2 regions of the Stenotrophomonas sp. GSD10 genome follow, and region 2 is predicted to be linked to the other one. Evidence: predicted binding sites of a transcription regulator. Region 2 holds the regulator's gene; the other holds the start of a gene.
The links. The regulator sigma-54, encoded in region 2, starts transcription at its own class of promoters, with help from an activator protein. The targets are predictions, from matches to a motif close to TGGCACGNGCNTTGC.
Positions count from the first base shown of each region.

Region 1: fliE (flagellar hook-basal body complex protein FliE) is a predicted target of sigma-54. The motif match lies at 4,621-4,635, and genes of this name have one in related genera.

Region 1 is NZ_JAOCMC010000002.1:1,789,753-1,796,894, forward strand. Features, by position in the region: gene N4G47_RS08495 (FliI/YscN family ATPase) at 1-919, opposite strand, end outside; partial or broken gene N4G47_RS08500 (FliH/SctL family protein) at 916-1,556, opposite strand; gene fliG (flagellar motor switch protein FliG) at 1,553-2,539, opposite strand; gene fliF (flagellar basal-body MS-ring/collar protein FliF) at 2,547-4,193, opposite strand; gene fliE (flagellar hook-basal body complex protein FliE) at 4,207-4,572, opposite strand; gene N4G47_RS08520 (hypothetical protein) at 5,013-5,429, opposite strand; gene N4G47_RS08525 (sigma-54 dependent transcriptional regulator) at 5,616-7,121, opposite strand; gene N4G47_RS08530 (response regulator) at 7,118-7,142, opposite strand, start outside.
Region 2 is NZ_JAOCMC010000002.1:689,499-696,640, reverse strand. Features, by position in the region: gene murA (UDP-N-acetylglucosamine 1-carboxyvinyltransferase) at 1-616, opposite strand, end outside; gene N4G47_RS03415 (BolA family protein) at 638-868, opposite strand; gene N4G47_RS03410 (KpsF/GutQ family sugar-phosphate isomerase) at 886-1,923, shown strand; gene N4G47_RS03405 (KdsC family phosphatase) at 1,995-2,537, shown strand; gene lptC (LPS export ABC transporter periplasmic protein LptC) at 2,534-3,109, shown strand; gene lptA (lipopolysaccharide transport periplasmic protein LptA) at 3,211-3,729, shown strand; gene lptB (LPS export ABC transporter ATP-binding protein) at 3,729-4,448, shown strand; gene N4G47_RS03385 (RNA polymerase factor sigma-54) at 4,489-5,910, shown strand; gene hpf (ribosome hibernation-promoting factor, HPF/YfiA family) at 5,969-6,286, shown strand; gene N4G47_RS03375 (PTS sugar transporter subunit IIA) at 6,308-6,760, shown strand; gene hprK (HPr(Ser) kinase/phosphatase) at 6,757-7,142, shown strand, end outside.

The sequences.
Region 1 (7,142 bases), 1.1 Mb from region 2:
CAAACACCGAGGGCGGATAGCCGCGGGTGGTCGGCGGTTCGCCCACCGACAGGCCGATCTCGCGCTGCGCCTGGGCGAAGCGGGTCAGCGAATCCATCAGCAACAGGACGTTCAGGCCCTGGTCGCGGAACCACTCGGCGATGGCGGTGGCGCGGTAGGCACCGTGCAGGCGCGCCAGCGGCGGCCGGTCGGCCGGGCTGGCCACCACCACCGCGCGGCGCAGGCCTTCTTCGCCCAGCGTGGTCTCGACGAAGTCGCGCACTTCGCGGCCTCGTTCACCGATCAGCCCGACCACGATCACATCGGCGGCGGTGTAGCGGGTCATCATGCCCAGCAGCGTCGATTTGCCAACGCCGGAGCCAGCGAACAGGCCGACACGCTGGCCACGTCCGATCGGCAGCAGCGCGTTGATCGCGCGCACGCCGACGTCCAGTGGCTGGGTGATCGGCTCGCGGGCCAGTGGATTGATCGACACGCCGGCCATGCCGACATGGCCTTCGGCGCGGATCGGCCCCTTGCCGTCCAGGGGCACGCCATCGCTGTCGATCACCCGGCCGAGCAGGCCTTCGCCCACTTCCACGCCACCGCGCCGCGCCGAGGGCACCACGCGTGCGTTGGGCAGCAGGCCGTGCAGTTCGGCGCTGGGCATCAGGTAGGTACGTTCGCCGGCGAAGCCGACCACCTCGGCATCGACCCAGCCGCCATCGACCACTTCCACCTTGCAGCTGGCGCCCAGCGGCGCCTCGCAGCCGACCGCTTCGAGCGTCAGCCCGACCGCGCGGCGCAGCACGCCCTCACGGATCAGGCCGCGGCCATGGGTGGTATCCACGCGCAGTCCTTCCAGGCGCCGGGCCAGGCGCAGGTTGCGTGCGACCGCCCAATCGGCCGGCGGCGGGGACGACAGGGGTTCGGGCGTCATGCGCTGGCTCCGGTCTGGCGGATCACCGCGTCCAGTGCGCCGCGCAGGCGCGCTTCCAGGGTGCCGTCGATGCGCACGGCTTCGGCGTGCACGCGCAGGTCGCCGCGGCTGAGGCTGGTGTCGGGCACCAGGCGCTGCTGCGAGGACAGACTGAGCAGGGGGCGAGGGCGGCGATATCGTCCGGGTGCAGCCGCACTTCCACTTCGCGGCTGCTGCCACCGACGGCATCGATGGCTTCACTGACCAGTTGCGCCAGCAGCGCCGGCTCGGCCTCGTAGGCGCGGCCGACCAGTGCACCGGCGATGCGCACCGCGAGTTCGCCCAGTGCGCCGACCACTTCGTTCTCCAGGCGCACCAGCGGGCGGCTGAAGTTGTCCAGGATGCCTTCGATCTGCGCGGCAAGCCGGCGGATCTCGGCCTGGCCCTGGCCATAGCCTTCGGCGTGGCCGTGCTCGAAGCCTTCCTTCTCGGCGCTGTCCTGGATGGCCTGGATTTCCTCCAGCGTGGGCAGCTGCAGCGGCGGCTCCGGTGTGTGGTCCGGGTCCGGTTCGGTCAGCTCGAAAGCATCTTGCGGGTCCAGCACTTGTTCGGGCCGGGCCAGCAGATCCGGGGCAAGCCAGCGCACGACGTTGCTCACAGCATGGCCTCCGCACTGCCACCGATGGTGACGGTGCCTTCATCGGCCATGCGCTTGACGATGGCCAGGATCTCGCGCTGCGCGCCTTCCACGTCGGACAGGCGCACCGGGCCACGGGCTTCCATGTCCTCCAGCAGGATCTCGGCCGCGCGCTGGGACATGTTGCGGGTGATCTTGTCGCGCACCTTGATGTCGGCACCACGCAGGGCCAGGCCCAGCCGCTCGCCGCTCACCTCGCGCAGCACCAGCTGCATCTCGCGGTCGTCCAGGTCGACCAGATCGTCGAACACGAACATCAGGTCCTGGATGCGGCCACTGAGCGGCGCATCGATGCGCGCGATCTCGCCCAGGATCGCCTGGTCCTGGCCGCTGTCCATGAAGTTGAGGATGTTGGCCGCACACTGCACGCCGCCGATGTTGGACGACTTCAGGTTCTGGTTGCCGGCGAACTGGCGCTCCATGATCTCGTTGAGCTCATTGAGTGCGTTCGGCGGAATGCCGTCGAGGGTGGCGATGCGCAGCAGCACGTCCACGCGGGTGCGGTCGGGCAGCAGCTTCAGCGCATCGGCGGCCTGGTCGGTCTCCAGGTGCGCCATCACGATGGCGATGATCTGCGGGTGCTCGTTGCGCACCAAGTCGGCCACCGCACGCGGGTCCATCCACTTCAGCGCGTCCAGGCCGGTGGTGTTGCGGCCGAGCAGGATGCGGTCGATCAGGTTGCCGGCCTTTTCGCTGCCCAGCGCCTGCACCAGCATGTTGCGGATGTAGTCATCCGAGCCCACGCCCAGCGAGGTCTTCGAGCCCAGTTCCTGGCCGAACTGGTCCATCACCCGCTCCACCTGCTCGCGGGTGATGTCGGTCATGGTGGCCATGGCGATGCCGATCTTCTGCACTTCCTTGGGCTCCATGTGGCGCAGCACTTCGGCTGCGTCCAGCTCACCCAGGGACAGCAGCAGCACGGCGGCGCGCTGCACGCCGGTCAATTGCGGCTCAGTCATTGGCCACCCAACCCTTGACCACCTGGGCCACACGCTTGGAGTCGGTCTTCACGGCTTCACGCGCCATCCGCAGTCGTTCCTCGTAAGAATCCACCGGCAGGGCCAGTGCATCCGGCCCTCCCAGGCTGGCCCGGTCCGCGCCCAGTGCCGGCAGCGGGAGGCCATCGTCGTCCACCAGCTGCACGTCCGCGGTGTGCGGCTCCAGTGCCTGGTTCTCGTTCTTCTTGCCCTGGCCGGTGATCGCACGCAGCGCCGGGCGCAGTACGCCGAACAGCAGCGCCAGTACCACCACGGCGCCCAGCAGCATGCGCCCGGCATCGTGCACCCAGGGCAGCTCCCACCAGGCCGGGCCTTCGACCGGGGTGGTGTCGCGCACGAACGGGGCGTTCATCACCGACACGGTGTCGCCGCGCTCGGCGTTGAAACCGACCGCCTGCTTGACCAGGGCCTCAACGCGGGTCAGTTCGGCGGCCGACAGCGGCTGCGGGCTGACCTTGCCGTTGGCACCGGCACGCGGCACGTTGTCCACCAGCACCGCCACCGAGACACGCTTGATGCGCCCGGCCGGCTGCCGGGTGTGCTGCAGGGTGCGGTCCAGCTCGTAGTTGCGGGTGGCGTTCTTGCTGCTTTCGGTCGGCGCCTGCGCGGTGGCGGGGGCGGCCTGCTGGCCCGGCGGGCTGTTGCTGGTCGCGCCCGGCACGCCCTGCGGGCCCGGGGTGCTGGTGGTGTTCTCGCTCATCTGCTCGCTGCGCAGCTTCTGCGGTTCACCGTTGTAGAGTTCGCGGGCTTCCTCGGTCACCGAGAAGTCCATGTCCACGCTCACTTCCGGATTGACGCGGCCGGGGCCGGTCATCGGTTCCAGCAGTTCGCGGATGCGCTGGTTGAACGAGGTTTCCTGGCGGCGCACCTGCTCGAACTGTGCGGCGTTGACGGCCGCTTCGCTGTTCGGATCGCTGACGCTGAGCATGCGCCCGCTCTGGTCGACCACCGTCACGCGTTCGGGCGCCAGGTCGGGAATGCTGGCTGCCACCATGTGCACGATGGCGTCCACCTGGCTGCGTTCCAGCTGCTGGCCGCCACGCAGTTCCAGGGTGACCGAGGCACTGGCCACGTCGCGCTGGCGGGTGAAGGCGCTGGGCTTGGGAATGGCCAGGTGCACGCGTGAGTCGCGCACCGGGCGCAGCGTGTTGATGGTGCGCGACAGCTCGGTTTCCAGCGCGTGCTGGTAGCGAGCGCTTTCCACGAACTGGCTGACGCCGAAGCCGGGATCGCGTTCCATCAGCTCGAAGCCCAGCTTGCCGCTGTCGGTCAGGCCGGAGCCGGCCAGCTTCAGGCGGGCATCGTGCAGGTTCTTTTCCGGCACGGTGATGCCACCGGTGGCCGGATCGAGGGCGAACGGAATCTGCGCGGCGCGCAGCAGGTCGGTGGCTTCAGCGGTGGCCTTCTGGTCCAGGCCGGTGTAGAGCGGCACCATGCCCGGCTTCTGCGACCAGAAGAACACGGCCAGGCCCGCCGCCACCGCCACGGCGATCATTGCCATCAGGCCGAGCCGACGGGTGATCTGAAGGCTCTGCAGGCGGTCGAACCATTGCCCGGCCTTCTCGGCGTTCAGGCTGTCCTTGGAAAGCGTCAGTGCCATGCGTCAACGTTCCTTACAGCGGCATGTTCATCACGTCCTGGTAGGCCTGGACGAGACGGTTGCGGACTTCCACGGTGGCGCGGAAGGCGATCTGGGACTGCTGCGAGGCGACCATCACCTTGGCCAGGTCGGCGCTGGGGTCGCCCAGTTCGAAGGCCTTGGCCAGCGCGCCGGATTTCTGCTGCGCATCGTTGACGCCGGCGATCGCACCGCGCAGGGTCTCGGTGAAGCTGGCCGGCTGCGCCTGCGGGGCATCCAGGACCGCTCCCGGCAGGGCATTGCTGCGCGGCGCTTCGGCCAGCGGGTTGAGTGCCGGCTGTCCCATCTGGGTCTGATAGGAGCGGATCTGCGAAAGGATCGACGTGACGGAGTGGGACATCTGCAACGGTTCCAGAAACAGGGGATGGGGTTGTCTGCTGGAGCAGGTGCAAGTGCCGTGCCGAAACCGGTTTTCGATTCAGTGAAGTGAGGGTGGGGGTGTGTTTTGCGGGGTTGCACCCTGCTCCCGCGGTAGTGCCGGCCGCTGGCCGGCAACCTCAACAGCAACAGCTGGGCTTTCCGTGGGATGGCGGGGTGGGTCCGGTTGCGGGGGACGCCGTAAATCCGTCCCTGGGGCTCGGTCGCGCCATCCATGGCGCTCACGCTCCCGCAACCGGACCCACCCCGCCTTCGACAGTTGGCCGCGATCTGTTGGAACCTGCTGCTGATGGTGGGTGCCGACCGTTGGTCGGCACTAATCGGATGGGGTCAGATCCCGTTGCAACGCAGCGGGCTCTGACCCCGGTCGTGGCGCCATTTAACCGGCGTCGGTTTTCTGGCCTACGGCTGCAGGGTCCAGCGGCCGGAATTCTGGCGCTGGCGCGGTGCGATGGGGCCGTCGTGCTGGGTGTAGATGAAACGGCCCTGGCGATCGCTCAGGCAGGTCAGCAGCAGGGTGTAGTGGGCGGGGCCGCCCGGGTGGGCCTCGGTCATCTGGATTTCCGCGATATGCGGCGCCAGGCGCTGATAGCGGTAGCTGCCGCCGATGCGCAGGTCGGTGCCGAGGATTTCCAGCACGTACTGGCTGCCGGCGAAGCTGACCTGCACCATGCGCCCGGCGTTGGGGTTGTCGGGCGCATACAGCGGGTCGCTGAGGTTGGTGAACTGGCGCTGGTCCAGCGTGGCGGGCAGGGTGCAGTTGGCGGCGGCAGCCAGGGTCGGGCAGAGCAGGGCGGTGAGCAGGGTAAGGCGTTGCACGATGGAACCTCCTTAGGAGTGTTCCTGCCATGCTCCGCATCGCAGCTGCGTTGTCTTTAGGAAAACGTGCAAATGCATCGGGGTCAGATCCCTTTCGGCAGGAAAGGGATCTGACCCCGGGTTCTGGAAACACCAACGCCCGGGCAAGCCCAGGCGTTCGTGCCCCCTTCATGCGGGTGACGCAGTTCAGCTGGCCAGTTCGGCCTGCTCGCGTTCGATGCCGTACTTGCGCAGCTTTTCCACCAGGGTGGTGCGGCGCAGGCCAAGCAGCTGGGCGGCGTGGGCGACGACGCCCTGGGTGCGTTCCAGTGCTTCGTTGATCAGGCCCAGTTCGATGTTGGCCATGTGGTTGCGCAGGTCCAGGCCGTCATCGGGCAATGCCGCCGGTGCGGCGGCGCGATTGACCGCGATGCCGTGTTCCAGCGCCGGTTGGTTGCCACTGCCCGGGGTGTGGAACGAGAAGCTGCGCAGGTCCAGGCGTTCTTCACTGGCCACCGGCGGCGCCGGAGCCGCAACCGGGGCGACAGCCAGTGCGGTATCGCCACGGTAGCGGGCCGGCAGGTCCTGCACGCGCACCGAACCGCCCGGATGCAGCACCGCCAGGCGCTCGACCAGGTTGGTCAGTTCGCGCACGTTGCCCGGCCATTCGTAGCCGGCCAGGGCCTGCAGGGCCTCCGCGGTGAAGCGCACTTCGCCACGGCCGGTGCGGGCCAGCTGCGCGGCGATGGTTTCCACCAGCGCGGGCAGGTCCTCGCGGCGTTCGCGCAGGGCCGGCACGTCGATGGGGAACACGTTCAGGCGGTAGAACAGATCCTCGCGGAACTTGCCCTCGGCAATGCGGGTTTCCAGGTCGCGATGGGTCGCGGCGACCACGCGCACATTGCAGCGGATGGTCTGGTTGCCGCCCACCCGCTCGAAGCTGCGTTCCTGCAGCACGCGCAGCAGCTTGACCTGCATCGGCAGGCTCATGTCGCCGATTTCATCCAGCAGCAGGGTGCCGCCCTCGGCCATTTCGAAACGGCCTTTGCGCGCGGTCAGTGCGCCGGTGAAAGCGCCCTTCTCGTGGCCGAACAGTTCGCTTTCCAGCAGGTCGGCCGGAATGGCACCGCAGTTGATCGCCACGAACGGGCCATCACGACGCGGCGAGCGCTGGTGGATCGCACGCGAGACCACTTCCTTGCCGGTGCCCGATTCGCCCAGCACGAGCACGGTGGTATCGAACGCGGCCACCTGCTCGATCATGGTGCGCAGTTCGGTAACGGCCGGGCCATTGCCGGTCGGTCCCTGGTCCTGCACGGCACCGGCCTGGTGCTCGGCATCCAGGCGCTTGAGGCTGGCGCGGCGCAGCAGGGCTTCCATCTGCGCGTGACGCAGTGGCGTTTCCAGCGACCAGATGTTGGCTTCGTGCAGGCCATGCAGCTGCGCGAAGGCAGCGGCATCACCATCGGCCAGCAGCACCGGTGGCGGCAGGCTGCTGCCGCCCAGCCAGTGGTACAGCGCCGTGCTGGCGGCGCTGTCGTCCAGGCTGCCGACGATCACCGCCATCCAGTCGTTCTGGCGCTGCCGGCCCAGGTCGAAGTCTGCCGCGTCGGAAACCCAGCGCGGATTGAAGTCCATGAATTCCAGCAGGGCAACGGTGCGCTCGGCGCGCACGGCGTCGTTGTCCAGCACCAGGATGCGCGATTCGCTCACGATCGATCCTCCCTGAGGCCT
Region 2 (7,142 bases):
CGATCAGGCAATGCGCCAGATCGGTCACTTCCGGCTCCATCGCGCAGTTGTCGAGGATGGTGGTGCCTTCAGCCAGCACCGCGCCCATCAGCACGTTCTCGGTACCGGTAACGCTGACCATGTCGAAGGTGAAGTGGCCGCCCTTCAGACGCTTGGCGGTGGCCTTGATGAAGCCGTTCTCTACCACGATGTCCGCACCCAGCGCCTGCAGGCCCTTGATGTGCTGGTCCACCGGGCGCGAACCGATCGCGCAGCCACCCGGCAGCGACACTTCGGCAGCGCCGAAGCGGGCCAGCAGCGGGCCCAGCACCAGGATCGAGGCGCGCATGGTCTTGACCAGCTCATACGGCGCGACGTGCTGGTTCACCGAACGCGGGTCGACCACGATCGCACTGCCACGCGACAGGGTGCCCTGGTCGATGGTGACCTTGGCGCCCAGTTCGCCCAGCAGCTTCACCGTGGTGACCACATCGTGCAGGTGCGGCACGTTGGTGATCTCCACCGGCGCATCGGCCAGCAGGGTCGCGCAGAGAATGGGGAGGACGGCGTTCTTGGCGCCGGAGATGCTCACTTCACCGTGCAGCGCAGCGCCGCCGGTCACAACGATCTTGGCCATGTATAGGGAATCTTCTGCGGTTCAGCCGGCTTCGGCCGGGGTCACGGTTTTCAGCGCCAGCGCGTGGATCGCGCCGCCCATCAGGTCGCCCAGGGTGGCATAGACCATCCGGTGGCGGGCCAGCGGCATCTTGCCGGCAAAGGCCTCGCAGACCACGGTCGCTTCGAAATGCACGCCATCGTCGCCACGCACATCGGCGCGGGCGCCGGGCAGGCCGGTTTCGATCAGGTTGCGGATGGTGTCGGCGTCCAACGGGCTTTCCTAATAAAATGAGCGCTCATTCTACTTCCGCTGCGTGGCGTCCGCATGGCCGAGTCCCTCCTGCCCCCCGTTCCGTCGATCCGGCCAGCCTGGTCGCCAGTGGCCGCCGTGTCTTCGAGATCGAGCAGCAGGCCCTGGATGCCGTCGCCGACCGCCTCGGCGAGGCTTTCCAGCAGGCCTGCCAGGTGATCCTGGCCAGCCGCGGCCGGGTGGTCGCCACCGGCATGGGCAAGTCCGGGCATATCGCGCGCAAGATCGCCGCCACCCTGGCCTCCACCGGCACCCCGGCGTTCTACGTGCACCCGGGCGAGGCCGGCCATGGCGACCTGGGCATGATCACCGAGGACGACGTGGTGCTGGCCCTGTCCTATTCGGGCGAGTCGGACGAGGTGCTGATGCTGCTGCCGGTGCTCAAGCGCCAGGGCAACGTGCTGATTTCCATGACCGGCCGCCCGCAGTCGAGCCTGGCTGCCGCGGCCGACGTGCACCTGGACGTCAGCGTACCGGCCGAGGCCTGCCCGCTGGCACTGGCCCCCACCTCCAGCACCACCGCCTCGCTGGCGATGGGCGATGCGCTGGCGGTGGCCCTGCTCGACGCCCGTGGCTTCACCGCCGATGATTTCGCCCGCTCGCATCCGGCCGGCAGCCTCGGCCGCCGCCTGCTGCTGCACATCACCGACGTCATGCACACCGGCGACGACCTGCCCAAGGTCCCGGCCGACGCCAGCCTCAGCGAAGCGCTGGTGGAAATGAGCCGCAAACGGCTCGGCATGACCGCCGTGGTGGACGCCGATGGCGTGCTGATCGGCCTGTTCACCGACGGCGACCTGCGCCGTGCGCTGGACAGTGCGCTGGATGTGCGTACCGCCAGGATCGCCGATGTGATGACCCGCAACCCACGCACCATCGGTGCCGACCAGCTGGCTGTGGAAGCCGCCCGGCAGATGGAAACCCAGAAGATCAACGGCCTGATCGTGGTTGATGGCCAGGGCCGGGCGGTCGGCGCCCTGAACATTCATGACCTGTTGCGGGCCCGGGTGGTTTAACCGACAGTCCGTAGACCCCATTCAGTCTGTAATGCCCTTCCTGCCGCCACCGAGTCTGTCGCCCTGATGCCCTGGTCCCCCTGTCCGCCTTTCCCGCTCCCCTGCACGCCACGGCGGCCGGCATCCGCCTGGCCTGCTTCGACGTGGACGGCACCCTCACCGACGGTCGGCTGTACTACGACAAGGACGGCAACGAGAGCAAGGCGTACTTCGTGCAGGATGGCCTGGGCCTGAAACTGCTGCAGCAGCACGGCATCCACCCCGTGCTGATCACCGCGCGCAACAGCCAGTCCGCGCTCAAGCGCGGCGCCGACCTGGGCATCGATACCCAGATCGCAGTGGGCGACAAGCTGGCCAGCGTGCAGGCGTTGTGCGCCAGGCACGGCATCGGGCTGCACCAGGTGGCGTTCATGGGCGACGATCTGCCCGACCTGGCGCCGCTGGGCGCGGTGGGCCTGGCGGTGGCCCCGGCCAATGCCCACCCGTGGATTGCCGAGCGCGTGCACTGGCAGACCCGGGCCGAGGGCGGTCGTGGCGCGGCCCGTGAACTGTGCGACATCCTGCTGGCCGCACAGGGCCACGTGGACGCCGCGCTGGCGAGGTTCGGCGCATGAACCTGCCGACACTGAACTGGCGCACCGTGCTGGGCATCGGCCTGCTGCTGGCGGCCCTGCTCAGCAGCTGGGCCGCCCTGCGCAACCGCGACAAGGGCCCGGCCAACGACAGCCAGGAACTGGGCGTGGACTACGTGCTGCACGATTTCCAGATCGTGGCACTGGATGAGCACGGCAAGGAATCGACCACCCTGCGGGCGCCGCTGCTGGAGCGCCAGCGCGGTGACCAGACCATCTCCATCGCCACCCCGTTGTTCGAGATGCCCGACAAGGATGGCAAGCACTGGACCCTGCGCGCCGAAACCGGTTGGCTCAGCGCCAAGGGCGATGAAATGAAGCTGCGCGGCAACGTCGCCGGCGACAGCCCGGCCGGCCCGGGCGTGGTGCCCACCACCTTCCGCACCGACCACCTGGACGTGTTCCCCAAGGACAGCCGCGCCCGCACCGATGCCCTGGTCACCATGACCCGTCCGGGCATGGAACAGTCCGGTGTGGGTTTCGAGGTGGATTCGAAGAACAACACGTATCATTTCCTCAGCCAGTCCAAGGGCCGCTACACGCCCCGACGCTGATTCCGCCGCCCGCCTGCGACGTCTCCGGACCGGCGCAAGGCGGACAGCCCACCCACCCGCCCCCGGTCCGCCGGGAGGCCCCACCGGTAGAACGGACCCCGATGAAGATTCCCTTTGCAGCCGTACTCGCGCTCGGTCTTCTTGTGCCCAGCGCTGCCTTCGCCAAGTCCACCGACCGCAACGAAGACATGCACATCGATTCCGGCGCACAGTCGGGCATGCTCACCGGCGACGGCAAGACCGTGCTGTCGCAGGGCGTGATCATCACCCAGGGCACGCTGGACCTGCGCTCGTCCGAGGCCGAGATCTACCTCAAGGACGGCGAAGCGGTGCGTGTGGTGTTCACCGGCAAGCAGGCCAAGATGAAGCAGCAGCTCGATGACGGCACCTGGATGGACGCGCTGGCCGACCGCATCGACTACGACATCAAGACCGAGATCATCACCCTGACCGGCAACTACAAGGTCACCAGCGCGCGCGGCACCAATGCCGGCCAGCGCATGGTCTACAACACCCGCAGCGGCGAGATGAACTCCGGTGGCGACGGCAGCCGCGTGCGCACCGTTATCCCGCCCAAGAACAAGACGCCGGCGGCGGCGCCGGCCGGGAGCAAGAAGTAATGCTCGTCGCCCAGGGCCTGCGCAAGAAGTACAAGCAGCGCGAAGTCGTCAAGGACTTCGGGCTGACCCTCGATGCCGGCGAAGTGGTCGGCCTGCTGGGCCCCAACGGCGCCGGCAAGACCACCTGCTTCTACATGATCGTCGGCCTGGTCGCCGCCGATGCCGGCAGCATCGTGCTCGACGGCAAGGACATCACCGGCGACCCGATGTACACCCGCGCCAAGCAGGGCGTGGGCTACCTGCCGCAGGAGCCGTCGGTGTTCCGCAAGCTGACCGTGGCCGACAACATCCGCCTGGTGCTGGAACTGCGCGAAGACCTGGATTCGGCCGGCCGCGAGCGCGAATTGAACAGCCTGCTCGACGAGCTGCAGCTGGGCCACGTCGCCGACCAGCTCGGCGCCAGCCTGTCCGGTGGCGAGCGCCGCCGTTGCGAGATCGCCCGAGCCCTGGCCGCACAGCCGCGCCTGATCCTGCTCGATGAACCGTTCGCCGGTGTCGACCCGATCTCGGTCGGCGAAATCCAGCGCATCGTCACCCATCTCAAGCAGCGCGGCATCGGTGTGCTGATCACCGACCACAACGTGCGCGAGACCTTGGGAATCTGTGACCGCGCGTATATCCTCGCCGAGGGCAGCGTGCTCGCCCAGGGGTCGCCGGAGGCGATCCTGGACAACGCCGACGTACGTCGCGTTTACCTTGGGGATTCCTTCAAGCTGTGATCGCAGGCGCCGGGTCCCTTTCCTTCCGTTCGGCACTGGCATGAAGACTCGGCTGCAGACATCGTTGGGACAGCACCTGGTGCTCACGCCCCAGTTGCAGCAGGCGATCAAGCTGCTGCAGATGTCCACCACCGAGCTGGAGCTGGAGATCGCCCAAGCGGTGGAAAGCAATCCGCTGCTGGACTGGGCCGACGGCAGCGACGGCAACGCGGCCAACGAGGGCAGCGACGGCAGCGACAGCGAGGCCCCGGCCGAACGCAGCGACAGCGGCGACGACTGGGCGCCGGCCGAGCTGGACTGGAGTGCCGCCGGCAGCGGCGGCAGCTTCGATGACGATGACGACACCGGCAGCGCCGCCGAGCGCGTGGCCGAAACCGAAACCCTGGCCGACCATCTGCTGTGGCAGCTGCACCTGTCGCATCTGTCGGCGCGTGACCGCAGCATCGGCGCGGCGCTGATCGATGCACTGGACGACGATGGCTACCTGCGCGAGCCGCTGGCAACCATCGCCGAAACCCTGCTGCCGGCGATCCATGCCGACGAAGATGAGATCCTGGCGCTACTGCATCGCATCCAGCGTTTCGATCCGGTGGGCGTGGCCGCGCGTACGCTGGGCGAATGCCTGCAGCTGCAGCTGGAGGTGCTGGACGAGGACACGCCCGGCCTGGCGCTGGCGCGGCAGATTGCCGCAGGCCCGCTGGAACGACTGCCGCGCAGTGGCGTGTCCGGGCTTGCCCACGAACTGAAGCAGCCGCTGGCCGAGGTCGAGACCGCCGTGGCCCTGTTGCGCTCGCTGGACCCACGCCCGGGCACGCAGATCGCGCCGCTGTCGCAGGACACCTACGTGGTGCCGGACGTCGTGGTGTGGCGGCAGAACGGTGTCTGGCGCGCGGCACTGGCCGGGCATGCCGGGCCGAAGGTGGTGATCCACCGTGGCTATGAACAGTTGATCCGCCGCTGTGGCGACGCCGATGCAGGCTATCTGCGCGCCCAGCTGCAGGAAGCGCGCTGGCTGCTCAAGGGCCTGCAGCAGCGTGGCGAGACCCTGCTGCGGGTGGTGCGCAGCCTGATCCTGCAACAGGCCGGATTCCTCGAATTCGGCGAACAGGCGCTGCGCCCGCTGACCCTGCGCGAGATCGCCGCCGAACTGGGCCTGCACGAATCGACGGTGTCGCGCGCGATCGCCCGCAAGCATGTGCGCACCCCGCGCGGCACCCTGCCGCTGCGTGCCTTCTTCGCCTCGGGCATCGATACCGACGGCGGCGGCGAGGCCTCCAGCACCGCCATCCAGGCGATGATCCGGCGCCTGATCGACGATGAGAACCCGCGCAAGCCGCTTTCTGACGCCAAGCTGGCTGACCTGCTCAAATCGTCGGGAATTCCAGTAGCGCGGCGCACCGTGGCGAAGTATCGTGAAGCCATGAACATCTCCGCCTCGCACGAAAGGGTCAGAATCGCTTGACGCACCGCCGCGCCCGGCGGAGAGGTTCATTGGCACATCCGAACACAGGAGAAACCCGATGCGCATCGAAACGTTTGGCAAAGACGTCGAAGTCACCCCGGCCCTGCAGTCCTATGTAGAGGAGAAGCTGGCCCGGATCGGAAAACACTTCGACCAGCACTGCGAAGCGCGGGTGACCCTCAAGCTGCAGAAGACCGAGCACCACGTCGACGCCAGCCTCAACATTCCGGGGCAGACCCTGCACGCCGAGGCCGGCGGCCAGACCATGTATGCCGCGATCGACGTGCTTGCGGACAAGCTTGACCGCCTGGTGATCAAGCACAAGGAGAAAAAACAGCAGCACGCACCGCTGCCGGTGGGCGACAATGGCGGCTGATCGCCACCGTTTCCCGCAGACATGCCCCTGAATGACCTCCTGGCGGCCGTGCAGACCCAGCTCTGCACGGCCACCGACCGCGACAGCGTCCTGCAGGCCGCCGCCGGGTTGCTGGCCTGCCGCCAGGCCAACGCCGAACAGATCTACCTGAACCTGTGCCAGCGTGAAGCGCTGGGCAGCACGGCGATCGGTCACGGCATCGCCATCCCCCACGGCCGCGCGCCGACCCTGGACCGCCCACGCGGCGCCCTGCTGCGGTTGGCCACCCCGGTCGACTTCGGCGGCGACGAACCGGTCGACCTGGTATTTGCGATCGCCGTCCCCGCCCATTACACGCACCAGCACCTGATGCTGCTGTCCGAGCTGGCCGAACTGTTCTCCTCGCCGGCGATCCGCCAGGCCCTGCGTGACGCCGGCGACGCCCGGGCCCTGCGCCAGGCGCTGGACCTGCCCCCACCTGCGAGCGCCGCATGAATACCAGCATCACCGCACGCGAACTGTTCGAACAGCAGCGCGAGCGGCTCGGCCTGCGCTGGGCCGCCGGCCAGTCCGGAGAGAAGCGCGAGCTGGAGGCCGGCAACACGGTCTCGCGGCGCCCGTCGCTGGCCGGCTACCTCAATGCGATCTACCCCAACAAGGTGCAGATCCTGGGCACCGAGGAGCTGTCCTGGCTGGATGCGCTGGAACCGCGCCAGCGCTGGGAAACGATCGAGAAGATCATGCAGTCGCATCCGCTGGCGCTGGTACTGACCCGCAACCAGCCCTGTCCGGAAGACCTGCGCGCCGCCGCCGATGAATCCGGCACGCCGCTGTGGCTGTCACCCAAGCGCGGCCACGAGCTGCTCAACCATCTGTC